One region of the Novosphingobium sp. KN65.2 genome, then DNA from elsewhere that is predicted to be linked to it. Evidence: predicted binding sites of a transcription regulator. Region 1 holds the regulator's gene; each other region holds the start of a gene.
The links. Region 1 encodes LexA, which represses DNA repair genes until DNA is damaged. Its sites were predicted from a motif close to GTTCCNCNCTTGTTCT; they were not measured.
Positions count from the first base shown of each region.

Region 1 (5,501 bases):
GCTTCCCGCCCTTACCGAAACGCATCAGGCACAAAAGGCCCGCCATGTCCGACAAGCTTACCGAGATCTGCGATACCAAGCGCGAGGAAGTCGCTGCCCGCAAGGCGCTGGCCTCGCTGTCCGAGCTCGATGCCAAGGCGGCAGGCCAGAGCGCGCCCCGCGGGTTCGAGGCAGCGCTGCGCCGAAAGGCCGGGGACGGGTTCGCCCTCATTGCGGAAATCAAGAAGGCCAGCCCGTCGAAGGGCCTGATCCGTCCGGACTTCCACCCGGCCGACCATGCCCTTGCCTACGAAAAAGGCGGCGCGGCCTGTCTCTCGATCCTGACCGATGCGCCCTATTTCCAGGGCCACGAGGACTATCTTGTCGCGGCCCGTGCCGCGGTTTCGCTGCCGGTCATCCGCAAGGACTTCATGGTCGACCCCTGGCAGGTCGCCGAAGCCCGCGCAATCGGCGCCGACGCCATCCTCATCATCGCCGCCGCGCTGGACGACACGCTGATGGCCGAGATCGAGGCTGCCGCGCTCGAACGCGGCATGGACTGCCTCGTCGAGGTACACGATGAAGCGGAAATGGAGCGCGCGGCCCGGCTCAAGTCGCGCCTGATCGGCGTCAACAACCGCGACCTCAAGCGTTTCGTCACCGACATCGCCACGACCGAGCGGCTTGCCCCGCTTGCTCCGGAAGGCACCCTGCTCGTCAGCGAAAGCGGCATCAACAGCCACGCCGACCTCCTGCGCCTCTCGCAATGCGGCGCGCGCACGTTCCTCGTCGGCGAGAGCCTGATGCGGCAGGACGATGTCGAGGCGGCGACGCGCACCCTGCTCGAAGGGTAAACGCGGAAGCGACGGTTTTCGTGCGGTCCAGACCTGTCCTACATCGGGGAAATCTGCCATCGAGGGGACATGATCGCCAATGCGTCCAGTCCCGAAACCCTGTTTGTCCGGAGATGAAAGGGCGGCTCCGCTTATACTTCCGGACTGTGTAAACCGTGTAAACCTCGTCAGGATTTCAAGGTCTGAGATGAACAAGAGCCTCACCCACATCGATTCGGACGGCACCGCACGCATGGTGGACGTAGGGGCGAAAGCCGAGACCCAGCGGCTCGCCATCGCCTCGGGCCGGATCACGATGTCGGCCGAGGCGCTCGAGGCGATCCGCGCCGGCAATGCGCCCAAGGGCGATGTCCTGGGCACGGCGCGCATTGCCGGGATCATGGCGGGCAAGCGCACCGGGGATCTGATCCCGATGTGCCACCCCCTCGCCATCGATGCGATCAATGTCGATTTCAGCTTCGAAGACAAGGCTGTCAGAGCCACGGCCACCGCCTCGCTCACGGGCAAAACCGGCGTGGAAATGGAAGCCATTACAGCGGTTTCCGTCGCACTTGTGACGATCTACGACATGGCCAAGGCGCTCGACAAGGGCATGGTCATCGGCGACATCCGCCTGATCGAGAAACGCGGCGGCAAGTCCGGCCCCTGGCGCGCGCAGGACCGTCACTGATGGCCGGTCCCGCGCCGATCCCGCTCGAAGACGCACAGGCGCGCCTGCTCTCGCTGGCGCAAGTCCTGCCGGTCGAGCGCGTCGATGTCGAAAGCGCATTGGGCCGGTTTCTTGCCGAACCGCTGCTGGCGCGGCGAACCCAGCCCGCCGCCCATCTCTCGGCCATGGACGGTTACGCCCTCACCAAGGACGACCTCTCCGGGCCGTGGCAGGTGATCGGAGAGAGCGCGGCAGGCCACCCCTTCACCGGCACGCTGCAAAAGGGGGAGGCCGTGCGCATCTCGACAGGTGCGATCATGCCTGCCGACGCAGCCGTGGTTGTCCTGCAGGAGGACCTGAAGCGTGAAGGCGATCGGATCACTCTGACCGGGGATCTGCCTGAACCGCCGCACAGGCACATCCGCCCCTGCGGCATGGACTTCACCGCAGGCCATCAGGTGCTAGCCGAGGGCGTCCGAATCGGCCCAGCCCACATCGCGCTCGCCCTCTCGGCCGGGCATCGCCACATGCCCGTCCGCCGGATGCCTAAAGTCGCGGTGATCGACAGCGGCGACGAACTGGCTGCCGATCCCGAAACCTGCCCCACTCACCAGATCCCGGCCAGCAACGGTGCCATGCTCGTCTCGCTGGTCAGCCCGCTGCCGGTCGACGCCCGCCGGATCGGCCCGGTTCCCGACACGCTCGAGGCGCTGATCGGCGCTTTCGACGAAGCGGCGGATTGCGACGTGATCGTCACAAGCGGCGGTGCATCGGTGGGCGATCACGATCTCGTGCGACCGGCGCTCGAACGCTGGGGGGCCCGGCTCGATTTCTGGCGGGTCGCCATCAAGCCGGGCAAGCCGATCCTCGTTGCCAAGCGCGAACGCAGCGATGGCGGCACCCAGATCGTCATCGGCCTGCCGGGCAATCCGGTATCGAGCATGGTCACGGCCTATCACTTCGTTCTGCCCCTGCTGCGCGCGATGCTCGGCGCCGCCCGTCCGCTGCCCATGCCTATCTCGACCGTTCTGGATGCTCCGCTGAGGGCCATCGGCCACCGCCGCGAATTCCTGCGCGGCTACTGGAACGGCGAAAGCGTGATGCCGATGACGCTTCAGGACAGCGGCGCGCTCAGTTCTCTTGCGGCCAGCAACGTGCTGATCGATCGTCCTGCCCATGCCCCTGCCGCCGCGGCTGGTGAAGCGGTCCGCGTGTTCCTGCTCGAAAATGGCGGTATTGCTTGACGTTCCAGAATCTGTTGCTTAATTGTTCTCTCATTGTTCACAGGCAGAACATCGCTCGGGGACGCAGAGAAAGAGGCAACGCAGATGTTGACGCGCAAGCAGCATGAATTGCTCAAGTTCATTCAGGTCCGGCTGGAAGAAAGCGGCATCTCGCCCAGCTTCGAGGAAATGAAGGAAGCGCTCGACCTCAAGTCGAAATCGGGCGTGCATCGCCTCATTTCCGCACTTGAGGAACGCGGCTTCATCCGTCGCCTGCCCAATCGCGCCCGCGCACTGGAAATCCTGCGCCAGCCCGAAGACGTCACCAGCAAGCCCGCGGCCAAGGCCGCCGTTCCTGCCGGGCAGGATGCGCTTGCCGCGCTCAAGCAGCCCGAACGCACGCCCGAACCGGCGAATGACGTCATCGAAATTCCGCTGCACGGCCGCATTGCCGCCGGCGTTCCGATCGAAGCCCTGGAAGGCCAGTCGATGCTTCCGGTTCCCGCAGCCCTGCTCGGCTCGGGCGAACACTACGCGCTTGAGGTTTCGGGCGATTCGATGGTCGAAGCCGGCATTCTCGACGGCGACTTTGCCCTGATCCGTCGCACCAACACCGCGCGCGACGGTGAAATCGTCGTTGCCCTGGTTCGCGGCGAGGAAGCGACGCTCAAATACCTGCAGCGCGATGGCGCCATGGTCCGCCTCGTTCCCGCCAATGCCGCCTACGAACCGCAGGTCTACGGCCCTGACGAGATCGAGGTTCAGGGCAAGCTCGCCGGGCTGCTGCGCCGCTATCATTGAGCTTTGCCGAGGAGAGGCGCGTCGCTGCTACGACCGCCACTCCTTGAATTGACGGGATCAGGGCGCTCGCGGCGTCCACCAGCCATGATGGCCCTGCCCTTCGGCGACAGTCTCGACCGATTTTTGCCGCAGCCGGATAGCAAGGCCACCGGTTCTCTGCAGCATGTTGCGGTCCGCCTTCAACCAGCGCGGAGAGCAGCTTCGGGGCAGCCAGCGGTCGGCAATGACGATGTCGGCCTTGTCGCAAGCCGCTGCCAACGCCCGCTCTGGGACCTGGTCCCGGCCTCTGGCGATCAGCAGGTCCCAGGAGCGGCCCTGTCTTTCAATGCGAACCGAACAGAATTCGCGATTGCATCGTGCGCCCGGCCATGATGCCAAGGGCGTCAGTTCGCCCTCGACACCGGCAAATTCACGCAGATTGTCGCGGACATAGTCGCTGCCGGTATCGCGCAGGGTCACGAGCCTCTCACCATTATCGACCACAAGCCCGACATGACGGCCATCGCCGGTCACGAGAATATCGGGCGGCTCGAGCAGGATGAGCCAGACTATGCCGAGGCAGGCGGGCACGAGCCCCAGCAGCCGAACCCGCCCACTCCACAGCCCGAGCCACAGACCACCCGAAACGAACAGGAGGAAGCCGCCCGTACCCATCGCCGGCAGAACCGAAACCGCCCCGGGCAGTGCGCTGATCTTGTGCGCCAACCCCAGCAAAAGGTCGATAAACTGCCCCGCCAGCCACCAGAACGGTCCGCCCAGACCCACAAGATCGAACAGTAGCGCCAGGGCAATGCAAGGCATGACAGCGAAAGTCGTGAGCGGGATCGCAAGTACATTGGCAAGCGCGCCGTAAGCACCGGCACGATGAAAATGGTAGAAGCCGATCGGCATCAGGACGATTTCGATCACGAAGCCCGTCACGAACAGCATCACCGCTTGCCGCATGAGCCGCGAAAGCCACGATTCCTCTCGCGGGGCCAGAAACCGGCGCACCGGCCCGCAAGTTGCCAGCGCCACGATGGCAAGAACGGCTGCAAAGCTCATCTGGAAGCTGGGCCCCGTCAGCGATTCGGGCCAAAGCAGCAGGACCGCAAACCCGGCAACTGCCAGCAACCGCAGCGATAGCGCTTCTCGCCCCAGCGCCAGTGCAATGAGGACAAGCATCGCCCCAATGCACGAACGGACCGTCGGCACCTGCGATCCGGTCAGGAGGGTATAGGCAATCCCGGCCAGGGCTCCGCATAGCGCGGCCACCACCGGAAGCCGGAACCGCAAGGCCAGTGCAGGAGAAAGCGCGAGCAACCTCAGGGCGAGGAAATAGGCTGCCCCGATCACTGCACTGACGTGCAGGCCGCTGATAGCCAGCAGATGCGCAAGGCCCGCATCGCGCATCGCCTGCGCGTCCTCCTCGACGATGCCGCCGCGGTCGCCGCTCGCCAATGCCGCGGCGATCCCGCCTTGCGAGCCGCTCAGCCTCTCACGGACGTGCCGGGAAAGCACGCTGCGGGCAGCCTCAAGGGTCTCGCCCTCACCGCCTGACGTAACGATCTCGACTTTGCCGCTCACCTTCCCGCTTGCAGAAAGGCCGGAGAACCAAGCGGCGCGCGCGAAATTATAACCGCCGGGGAACATCGGCGGCGCAGGTGGCATCAACCGCGCCTCAAAGCGAATCACTGCTCCGGGCGACACGGATTCAACGCCAAGGCCGTCGGCAACGTTGAGCCGAACCTTGATGCGACGCCCCAAACCAGGCTCCCGGGTCGCGACGAGCCATCTGACCCGCCGTTCGGCAGGCTGTTCATCCACCCCTAGCACTTTGCCCAGGAAGACGCCTGAAACCGGACGATCGATCGCTTCGTGTCCCACCAGCGCCGATTTCGTCCAGACGGTCAGGCAACCCGCGAAAAACATGAGGAAAACTGCGCAGAGTGCCACTCTCAGGTGAGGAAAACGCGCGCGATCCGGCCAGACCCATGCCGCAAGAGCCGCAATGGC
Region 1 covers NZ_CCBH010000202.1:78,590-84,090, reverse strand. The annotation lists gene trpC (indole-3-glycerol phosphate synthase TrpC) at 45-833, shown strand; gene moaC (cyclic pyranopterin monophosphate synthase MoaC) at 1,021-1,503, shown strand; gene SPHV1_RS21865 (molybdopterin molybdotransferase MoeA) at 1,503-2,726, shown strand; gene lexA (transcriptional repressor LexA) at 2,811-3,506, shown strand; gene SPHV1_RS21855 (ComEC/Rec2 family competence protein) at 3,564-5,501, opposite strand, start outside.

Region 2 (5,501 bases), on a different contig from region 1:
TCTCATCGGCATCGCCCAGACCGGCACCGGCAAGACAGCCAGCTTCGTGTTGCCGATGATCGACATTCTTGCGCATGGCCGCCGCCGCGCGCTGATGCCGCGCTCGCTGATCCTCGAGCCGACTCGCGAACTCGCCGCACAGGTTGCCGAGAACTTCGAGAAGTACGGCAAGAACCACGATCTCAAGATGGCGCTGCTTATCGGCGGTGTGCAGATGGGCGATCAGGTCAAGGCGCTGACAGAGGGCGTGGACGTCCTTATCGCGACTCCGGGCCGCCTGATGGACCTGTTCGAGCGGGGCAAGATCCTGCTGACCGGCTGCGAGCTGCTCGTCATCGACGAAGCCGACCGCATGCTCGACATGGGCTTCATTCCCGATATCGAGAACATCTGCTCGAAGCTGCCGACCAATCGCCAGACGATGCTGTTCTCGGCGACGATGCCGCCGCCGATCAAGAAGCTGTCCGACCGCTTCCTGTCGAACCCGAAGTATATCGAAGTGGCGCGTCCGGCGACTGCGAATATCAACATCGTTCAGCACAAGGTTGCCGTGAACGCGCGCAAGAAGCGCGAAGTTCTGCGCCACCTGCTGCAGACCGACAATGTCTCGACCGCGATCGTCTTCTGCAATCGCAAGACGACCGTGCGCGAACTGGCCAAGAGCCTTAAGCGGCACGGTTTCGGCGCCGGTGAAATCCATGGCGACATGGACCAGCCCGCGCGCCTGGCCGAACTTGAACGCTTCAAGTCGGGCGACCTGAACATTCTCGTCGCCTCCGACGTTGCGGCCCGCGGCCTCGACGTGAAGGGCGTGAGCCACGTCTTCAACTTCGACACGCCCTGGCACCCCGACGATTACGTCCACCGTATCGGACGGACCGGTCGTGGCGGTGCTTCGGGCCGGGCCTTCACGTTCGTGGCCCCCGAAGATGCCGAAGCGATCGACAGCGTCGAGAAGCTGACCGGTCACAAGATCCCGCTGTTCGACCTCAAGATCGAAGACGCCGAAGAGCCGCGCGAGGCAAAGCCGAAGTCGCGCCGCACATCGAAGGTCAGGGAAGAGCGCGAAGAGCCGGCAGAGCGAGCACCGCGTCGCGAACCGCGCGCTGCTACCGAGGAACCGCGCCGCGAACGTCGCCAGCGCCGCAGCGAGCCCGAGCCGGCCGACGATGGCTGGAACGGTCCGGTTCCCGAATTCCTCCGCGTTTCCGCACTGGCCTGATCAAGGCCGGTTGCGGGTGAGGGCAGGCAGGGACCGGTCCGGTCCCTGCGGCCTCAGCCTGCAAGCTTGACGAAGCTGTCGATGACGCGCTTGCGTCCCGACTGTTCGAAGTCGATCTCCAGCTTGTTGCCTTCCTGCCCGGCCACGGTGCCGTAGCCGAACTTTTCATGAAACACGCGCGCGCCGATGGCGATGTCGGTGCGCGGCTTGGCGGCGAAGCTGGCTGCGCTGCGCGTCGTTTCGGCGATCCGGCGCGGCTTTGTTTCGAATTCGCGCGCGGCGGCCCGCTGCCAACCCGGGCCGCGCGTCATCGTGCGGGCCGGTTGGGCGCGGGCGACGTCGGCGAAGGGATCGGCATGTTCGGACCATTGCGCACGCCACAGCGAGGCGCCGCCGGTCAGGGTCGTCTCACTGTCGATATGATCTTCGGGCAGTTCGGCAATGAAGCGCGAAGGGATCGAACTCGTCCACTGCCCGTAGATGCGCCGATTGGCGGCATGGAGGATCGTGCAATTGCGGCGCGCCCGGGTGATCGCGACGTAGGCGAGGCGCCGCTCTTCCTCGAGGCTGGCAAGGCCGCCTTCGTCGAGCGAGCGCTGCGAGGGAAATACGCCTTCCTCCCATCCGGGCAGGAACACGTGGTCGAATTCCAGGCCCTTGGCGGCGTGCATGGTCATGATCGTGACCTTTTCCTCGTCGCTGGCCGCGTCGTTGTCCATGACGAGGCTGACATGCTCGAGGAAGTCGCCGAGGCTTTCGTACTCTTCCATGGCGCGGGCGAGTTCAACGAGGTTCTCGAGTCGCCCTGAGGCTTCGGCCGTCCGCTCGGCCTGCAGCGCGTCGGTGTAGCCGCTTTCGTCGAGGACGGTGCGCATCAGGTCCGCCGGGTTCTCCGTCTTCTCCAGATCGCGCCAGCGGGCGAAGTCGCGCATCAGCGACAGGAAGGTGTTGCGCGCACGCGCGGGCAGTTCGTCGGTATCGACGATCTCGATGGCGGCTGCGGCAAGCGGAATGCCCTGGCGGCGGGCGAGCTGGTGCAGCTTCTCCAGCGCCTTGGCACCAAGGCCGCGCTTGGGAGCATTGTAGATGCGCTCGAAAGCCAGGTCGTCGGCGGGCTGGGCGATGACGCGCATGTAGGCCAGCGCATCGCGGATTTCCGCGCGCTCATAGAAGCGAAAGCCGCCGACGATGCGGTACTTGAGGCCGATCGAGATGAAGCGGTCTTCGAACTCGCGCGTCTGGTACTGCGCGCGCACGAGTATCGCCATCTGGTCCAGCGGGGCGCCCTCGCGTTCGAGTCGCTCGATCTCGTCGCCGACGCGGCGCGCTTCTTCCGGTGCGTCCCAGACGCCGATGACGCGAACCTTGTCCCCGGCATGGCGCTCGGTCCACAAGGTCTTGCCCAGGCGCTGACTGTTCTCGTTGATGAGGCCGGAAGCGGCGGCAAGGATCTCGGGCGTCGAGCGATAGTTCTGTTCGAGCCGGATCACTTTCGCTCCGGGGAAATCCTTTTCAAATCGAAGGATATTGGCGACTTCTGCGCCGCGCCATGAATAGATCGACTGGTCGTCGTCACCCACCACGCAGATGTTCTGGCGGCCTTGCGCGATCAGGCGCAGCCACAGGTACTGGACCTGGTTGGTGTCCTGATACTCGTCCACCATGACGTACTTGAAGCGCTGCTGGTACTGCTCCAGCACCTCGCGATTGGTACGCAGGATGTTGAGCATGTGCAGCAGCAGGTCGCCGAAGTCGCAGGCGTTGAGCGTCTTCAGGCGGTCCTGGTAAAGGCTGTAGAATTTCTGGCCGCGGCCGTTGGCATAGGCTTCGTTTTCCGCCGCATCGAGATCCTGCGGATTGAGGCCGCGGTTCTTCCAGCGATCGATGCATCCCGCCAGCTGGCGGGCGGGGAAGCGCTTTTCGTCGACCCCTTCGGCCTGGATGAGCTGCTTGAGCAGACGCAGCTGATCGTCGGTGTCGATGATCGTGTAATTGGGTTCGAGGCCGACCAGTTCGGCATGGCGGCGCAGCATCTTGGCAGCGATGGCGTGGAAGGTGCCCAGCCACGGCATGCCTTCGACCGCAGGGCCGACGAGCTGGCCGACCCGGTCGCGCATCTCGCGCGCAGCCTTGTTGGTGAACGTGACGCACAGAACTTCGCTCGGCCAGGCAAGGCGATTGCGGATGATGTTGGCAAGACGCCGGGTGAGGGCGGCGGTCTTGCCGGTTCCCGCGCCCGCCAGCATCAGCACCGGCCCTTCGGTGGTCAGCACGGCCTCCTTCTGGGGCGCGTTGAGGCCCTCGATCAGGGGATCGTTGCTTTCGGCAGGCAAGCCGCCGCGCGAGGTATCTTGCAGGCTGTTCACATGCGAACAACTAGGGAACGGAACATCGCGGCGCAAGGCCGCTTTGCCGCAAACATGGAACATTCCCGAGCGCGAAACGTCCGCTTGGCAACAGGTACACAGAGGAGAGAGACCATGCGACACTTGATTTTCGCGGGCGCATCGGCGCTCGCACTTGCAACCTTGCCCAATGCGCTGTTGGCCCAGAATGCGCCATCCGCGGCAGGCGATTCCGCGCAGGTCAGTCCAGCGGCGCCGGTGACGCTGACAGCTGAGCAGCAGGCCATGTACGATGGCTGGCCGGCAGACCGTCAGGCCGAGTACGATGCATGGCCCGACGAGTACAAGGGCTACTTCTGGACGCTCGTCCCCGAGCGGCAGGAGGGCTATTGGGCCCTGACGCCCGACCAGCGCGGACAGGTCTACAAGATGAGCCCGCAGCAGCGCGAGGCGGCGTGGACTTCGATCATCCAGCAGTTGAACGGACAGACCCCGACGACGCCGGCGACGCAGGCCAATCCCCCGGGCGAAGGCGTCCCCACTGCCGGAGTGCCGGCACCGGAAACCGCCGAGCAGGCCGTGCGCCCCGCGATGCCTGCGGATCAGAGCTATCAGGGCGGGCCCTACAAGGGCGCGCTGACGCCGCCTCCGGCCTCGGCCATGAACAAGGATTACCCGGTCTGTAGCAAGACCGTGCAGGACAACTGCCGCAATCCCGGCGGCAAGTAACGATCTTGCCTTTGCGCACGGAAAGGGCCTCGCCGCTTGGCGGGGCCCTTTTTACAGCCGCGTAGTGTCAGGCTTCGACGCGGCGCAGGATGTGAAGTCGTGCCTTGCCGACATCGCGCACGGCATCGGTATCGAACCCGCGGATAGAGACGTCCTCGCCGCGTGCCGTCTCAAGGCTCACCCAGGTCGATTCGCCGATCCAGCCAAGCCGCGTCAGTTTGTCGACGGCGACAGCACCCGCGCCCGTATCGTAAGGCGGATCGAGCAGAACGAGGTCGAGCGGCTCCTTAGCCGGGCCGAGCGAGAGCGCCGAACAGGCCCGCACGTCGCATTGCGACTGGGCCTGCAGGTTGGCGATGTTGCGCCGGATCGCCCGGATCGCGGCAGCGTCCTGATCGACGAACAGGCAATGCGCCGCGCCGCGGGACAGGGCTTCAAGGCCGAGCGCGCCCGAACCTGCGAAAAGGTCGGCCACCTTCAGCCCCTCGAACGTGCCGAGGCGGCTCGTCAGCATCGAGAAAAGCGTCTCGCGGGTGCGGTCGGCGGTCGGGCGCGTCGTGTCTCCCTCGGGCGCGGCGAGCTTGCGCCCGCGCCACGTGCCCGCAACGATTCGCAGGCCGGTGCTTGCGCCCTTCATTCGCCTTTGCCCTTTCCAAGGGAGCGGCGGAAGTTGTCGAGATCGCGCTGCGATACTTCGCCTACGGTGCCCTTGGGCAGGTCGCCCAGCACGAAGGGGCCATAGGAGATGCGCAGCAGCCGGCTGACCTTCAGCCCGAGATGCTCGAGCACGCGGCGCACTTCGCGGTTCTTGCCTTCGGTCAGGGTCATTTCGATCCACTGGTTGCGCCCGGTGCGACGCTCCATGTTGGCGTCGATCTTGCCGTAGTGGATGCCGTCGATCTCGATGCCGTCGATCAGGTCCTCGAGCTGGGCCTGCGTAATGTCGCCGAAGGCGCGCGCGCGATAGGTGCGCGGGACGCCGTTGGCGGGCAGTTCGAGCTGGCGCTTGAATTCGCCGTCGTTGGTCAGCAGCAGCAGGCCCTCGGTATTGAGATCGAGACGGCCGATCGGCATGACTCGGCCGGTTCCGGCGGGCAGGGCATTGCGCAGGGCGTTGTAGATGGTCGGGCGACCGGCGGGATCGCGTTCGGCGGTCAGCAGCCCGGCAGGCTTGTGGAACACGAACAGGCGGGTTTCCTCGGGCG
Region 2 covers NZ_CCBH010000176.1:3,621-9,121, forward strand. The annotation lists gene SPHV1_RS17920 (DEAD/DEAH box helicase) at 1-1,222, shown strand, start outside; gene SPHV1_RS17925 (ATP-dependent helicase) at 1,276-3,588, opposite strand; gene SPHV1_RS17930 (hypothetical protein) at 3,703-4,296, shown strand; gene rsmD (16S rRNA (guanine(966)-N(2))-methyltransferase RsmD) at 4,364-4,933, opposite strand; gene SPHV1_RS17940 (pseudouridine synthase) at 4,930-5,501, opposite strand, start outside.
Region 2: SPHV1_RS17925 (ATP-dependent helicase) is a predicted target of LexA. The motif match lies at 3,592-3,607, and genes of this name have one in related genera.

Region 3 (5,501 bases), on a different contig from region 1:
ATGGAAGCCTTGCCTTCATTGACCGCAACGATCGCCGCAACGCCCGAACCGAGGCGCTGCTTGGCCTGGTCGAGCAATCCGCGCAGTTCCTTGGGGTCGAGACCTTCGAGGACTTGCCCCGAGAACTTCACGCCACTGACTTCCTCGTCGGCCGGACCCGCGGCGGCTGCACCGCCGCCACCGAGCGCCAACGCCTTCTTGGCTTCGGCCAGTTCTCGCTCGAGCTTCTTGCGCTCGTCCAGCAGCGCCGCGACGCGCGCTTCGACATCTTCGGGCGTGGTGCGCAGGATACCGGCGGCATTCTTCAGCGCTTCCTCGCGCGCAACCAGCCACTGGCGCGCACCTTCGCCGGTCAGCGCCTCGATACGGCGCACGCCGGAGGAAACGGCGCTTTCCGAAACGATGCGGAACACACCGATATCGCCGGTGGCATTGACGTGGGTACCGCCGCACAGCTCGACCGAGTAGGTCTTGCCGCCATTGCTGCGGCCCATCGACAGCACGCGCACTTCGTCGCCGTACTTCTCTCCGAACAGGGCCATGGCGCCGGCGGCAATGGCATCGTCGGGCGTCATCAGGCGGGTCATGACCGGCTCGTTGCCGCGAATCTCGGCGTTCACTTCAGCCTCGATCGCGGCGATGTCCTCGACCTCGAGTGCCTTGGGATGCGAGAAGTCGAAGCGCAGGCGATCGCTCGCCACCATCGAACCCTTCTGCGTGACGTGATCGCCGAGGCGATTGCGCAGGGCGGCGTGCAGCAGGTGGGTGGCGGAGTGGTTGGCGCGGATCGCATCGCGGCGCGCTTCGTCAACGACGAGGTTGACCGTCTCGCCGACCTTGATCTGCCCGGCCTCGACCTTGCCGGTCATGGTGTGCAGGCGGCCAAGCGGCTTGGCGGTTTCGGCAATCGCGATGACGAGGCCACCGGGCCCGGTGATCGTGCCGGCATCGCCGACCTGGCCGCCCGATTCGCCATAGAACGGGGTCTGGTTGGTCAGGACAATGACTTCGTCGCCGACCGAAGCCGATTGGACTTCCTTGCCGTCCCTGACGAGCGCCACGACGCGGCCCTCGCCCGAGGTCGAAGTGTAGCCGGTGAATTCGGTCGCACCTTCACGCTCCGCGATGTCGAACCAGACTTCGTTGTCGGCGGCCTGCCCGGACCCCTTCCAGGCGGCGCGGGCGGCGGCCTTCTGCTGCGCCATGGCAGCGTCGAAGCCGTCCTTGTCGACGCTGATGCCGCGCGAACGCAGGGCATCCTCGGTCAGGTCATAGGGGAAGCCGTAGGTGTCGTAGAGCTTGAACGCGGTCTCGCCGGGCAGCCGGGCGCCCTCGCCCATTTCGGCGGTGGCTTCGTCGAGCAGCTTGAGGCCGTTCGACAGGGTGCGGCGGAACTGCACTTCCTCGCGTTCCAGGGTTTCCTCGATCAGCGGCTGCGCGCGGCCGAGTTCGGGATAGGCCTGGCCCATCTCCGCGACGAGCGCGGGCACCAGACGGTGCATCAGCGGATCCTTGGCGCCCAGCAGGTGCGCATGACGCATGGCGCGACGCATGATGCGGCGCAGGACGTAGCCGCGGCCTTCGTTCGAAGGCAGTACGCCGTCGGCAAGCAGGAAGCTTGTCGAGCGCAGGTGATCGGCAATAACGCGGTGGCTCGCCCGGCTGTCGCCCTCGGCGGCTACGCCGGTCAGGTGCTCGGAAGCGGCGATCAGCGCCTTGAAGGTGTCGATGTCGTAGTTGTCATGGACGCCCTGCATGACCGCCGAGATGCGCTCAAGCCCCATGCCGGTGTCGATCGAGGGCTTGGGCAGATTGCCGACGATCTCGCCAGCTGCCTGCTCGAACTGCATGAACACCAGGTTCCAGATCTCGATGAAGCGGTCGCCGTCTTCCTCGGGGCTTCCCGGAGGGCCGCCCCAGATGTGGTCGCCGTGATCATAGAAGATCTCGGAGCACGGACCGCACGGGCCATCGTCGCCCATCGCCCAGAAGTTGTCCTTGGTGGGAATACGGATGATCTTCGATTCCGGCAGACCGGCGATCTTCTTCCACAGGTCGAAGGCTTCGTCGTCGGTGTGATAGACCGTGACCAGCAGCTTCTCGACCGGAAGCGCCCATTCCTTCGTCAGCAAGGTCCAGGCATGGGTGATCGCCTGTTCCTTGAAGTAGTCGCCGAAAGAGAAATTCCCCAGCATTTCGAAGAAGGTGTGATGGCGCGCGGTGTAGCCGACATTGTCGAGGTCGTTGTGCTTGCCGCCTGCGCGCACACACTTTTGCGAGGACGTCGCGCGCGGGGTGGCGCGGGTCTCGAGGCCGGTGAACACGTTCTTGAACGGCACCATGCCGGCGTTCACGAACATCAGCGTCGGGTCGTTGTAAGGAACGAGCGGCGCGGACTGGACGGCCTCGTGACCATTACTGGCGAAATAGTCGAGGAAGGACCGGCGGATTTCGTTGGTCGTCTGCATAACTCGGGCCGATAAGGCACAGGCGCGAAACCGACAAGCTATAAGGCGCGGTCAGACTGTTCGGTTTTTACGATAATCCGCAGATATGCGGCAAATCGGCTACGCTGAAAGCGTCCGGACGGGCCGCGAAGGGCTCCGCGTTCCAAGTTCACCCCAAGCAAAAACCCCGGCGCAACGCACCGGGGTTCCTGTTTCTGCAAAGGGGCAGAAGCCTTATTCGGCGTCATCCTCGTCCGAGGGGCCTGCCATCATTTCTTCGGCCAGACCTTCGGTCTTGGTCCGGATCGCCTTCTCGAGACGGTCGCAGACCTCGGGATTCTCGCGCAGGTAGTTCTTCGAGTTCTCGCGACCCTGGCCGATGCGGATCGAATCGTAGGAGAACCATGCGCCCGACTTCTCGACGATGCCGGCCTTGACGCCGAGGTCGAGAATTTCGCCGATCTTGGAGATGCCCTCGCCGTACATGATGTCGAACTCAACCTGCTTGAACGGCGGCGCGACCTTGTTCTTGACCACCTTGACGCGGGTTGCGTTGCCGATGATCTCGTCGCGGTCCTTGATCTGCCCGGTGCGGCGGATGTCGAGGCGAACCGAGGCGTAGAACTTGAGCGCGTTGCCGCCCGTCGTCGTCTCCGGGTTGCCGTACATGACGCCGATCTTCATGCGCAGCTGGTTGATGAAGATCACCATGCACTTGGAACGGTTGATCGAGCCGGTCAGCTTGCGCAGCGACTGGCTCATCAGGCGGGCCTGGAGGCCGACGTGGCTGTCGCCCATCTCACCTTCGATTTCGGCCCGGGGGACGAGCGCGGCGACCGAGTCGACCACCAGCACGTCGATCGCGTTCGAGCGCACCAGCGTATCGGTGATCTCCAGCGCCTGCTCACCGGTGTCGGGCTGCGAGACGATCAGTTCGTCGATGTCGACGCCCAGCTTCTTGGCATAGACGGGATCGAGTGCATGCTCTGCGTCGATGAAGGCAGCGGTGCCGCCAGCCTTCTGCGCTTCGGCGATGACATGCAGCGCCAGCGTGGTCTTGCCCGAGCTTTCCGGCCCGTAGACTTCGATCACGCGCCCCTTGGGAAGTCCGCCGACTCCAAGCGCGATATCCAGCCCGAGCGAGCCGGTCGAGATCGCTTCGACCTGCATCGTCTCCTTCGAGCCGAGCTTCATCGCGCTGCCCTTGCCGAACGCGCGATCGATCTGGGCGAGCGCTGCGTCGAGCGCCTTCTGACGGTCCATGGAGTCCTTATCCTTGCCTTCCTGGATCAGCTTGAGCTGAGCAGCCATTTCACTTCCCCTTTGCTACCGGCCTGACCGGAAAGGTCAACGTCGCGGACCCCGATGTATCTTGTTTGTTCCCCGTGAACAAGAGGGGAACAACGGGAGTTTTCCCAAATTTAATTGAGGCAGGCGCAGGCATGGCGAAAAGACGCCGGACCGCAGCACGGCGAGCGGGCCGGAAATCAACGCCTTAGGAAACCGGAGCCTTACTTGGCCGTGCGCGCGAGGACTTCGCCCACCTTTTCGGAAAGCTGCTGGACCGAGAACGGCTTGGGCATGAACCAGGCATTCGACAGGCCGATTTCCTTGCGCAGCTGTTCCTCGGCATAGCCCGACATGAACAGCACCGGCAGGTTCGGCTGCAGCCTGCGGATCTCGCGCGCCATGGCCGGACCATCGAGCGAAGGCATGACGACGTCGGAAACGACGATATCGAACTGGCCGCCCTCTTCAACGAGCGCGAGTCCTTCTTCGCCGTCGCGGGCGCTGGTCACTTCATAGCCCTGCCGCGTGAGCGAGCGCTCCGCGACCATGCGCACCGGGTCTTCGTCCTCGACCAGCAGGATGCGTCCACCGCCTGCCCACTGGCTCGGCGGAGGTGCTTCCTCCTTCACCGCCGGAGTCGGCGTCGTGCCCGGAGCCACGTGATAGACCGGCAGGTAGACGATGAAGCGCGTACCCTTGCCCACCTCGCTTTCGGCGAAGATGAAACCGCCCGACTGCTTGACGATGCCGTAAACGGTCGAGAGGCCGAGCCCGGTGCCCTTGCCCTGCTCCTTGGTGGTGAAGAACGGCTCGAAGATCTTGCCCAGGTGCTCGGGCGCGATACCGCCGCCGGTATCCTCGACGATGAGCGCGGTGTACTCGCCCGCCGGGATAATCTCGCTGCGCATCGCGCGCACGTCGGTCGTCGTCACCTTGCGGGTCGCGAGAGTGAGGACGCCCGATCCGTCGCCGCCCTTCTTGGCACTGGACGACTGCATCGCATCGCGCGCGTTGACCGCGAGGTTGACGATGACCTGCTCGAGCTGCGTCGGGTCGGCGCGCACCGGCCCGAGATCACGGTCATGCGAAACGACCAGCTCGATCTTCTCGCCGATCAGGCGGCGCAGCATCTGCGACACATCGGCAACGACGTCGGGAAGCTGCAGCACTTCGGGGCGCAGTGTCTGCTGGCGCGAGAATGCGAGGAGCTGGCGGGTCAGCGATGCCGCGCGGTTCGAATTGGCGCGGATCTGCTGGATGTCGTCATAGTCCGAGTCGCCGGGCGTGTGGCGCATCAGCATGAGGTCGCAGGTGCCCAGGATCGCGGTCAGCACATTGTTGAAGTCATGCGCGACGCCGCCGGCCAACTGACCGACCGCCTGCATCTTGGTGGCCTGGGCGACCTGCCGCTTGAGGCGGGTTTCCTCGGATGTGTCGGTCAGGCCAAGCAGGACCGCAGGCTCACCCAGCCCGCGCACGCCGGCAAGGCTGAGCGAAACCGGATCGTCGGGCTGCGCGGTCAGGCGGATTGCGATATCGCCGGCGGCAGCAGGCCCTTGCGCGAAACGGCGGATCGATTCGGACAGCGCGCGCTTGTCCTCACGGACCACGAGATCGGTGGGATAAGTCGGCGGCAACTGCCCTTCGCGCCCGGCCGCCCGCATGAACGCCGGGTTGGCGAACAGGAGGTGTCCATCGCGGTCGGCCATCGCGAGGCCGAGCGGCAACTGGCTGAGAAGAGCTTCGAGATGCGGCGCGGAATTC
Region 3 covers NZ_CCBH010000171.1:19,822-25,322, reverse strand. The annotation lists gene alaS (alanine--tRNA ligase) at 1-2,468, opposite strand, end outside; gene recA (recombinase RecA) at 2,682-3,758, opposite strand; gene SPHV1_RS16775 (ATP-binding protein) at 3,959-5,501, opposite strand, start outside.
Region 3: recA (recombinase RecA) is a predicted target of LexA. The motif match lies at 3,834-3,849, and genes of this name have one in related genera.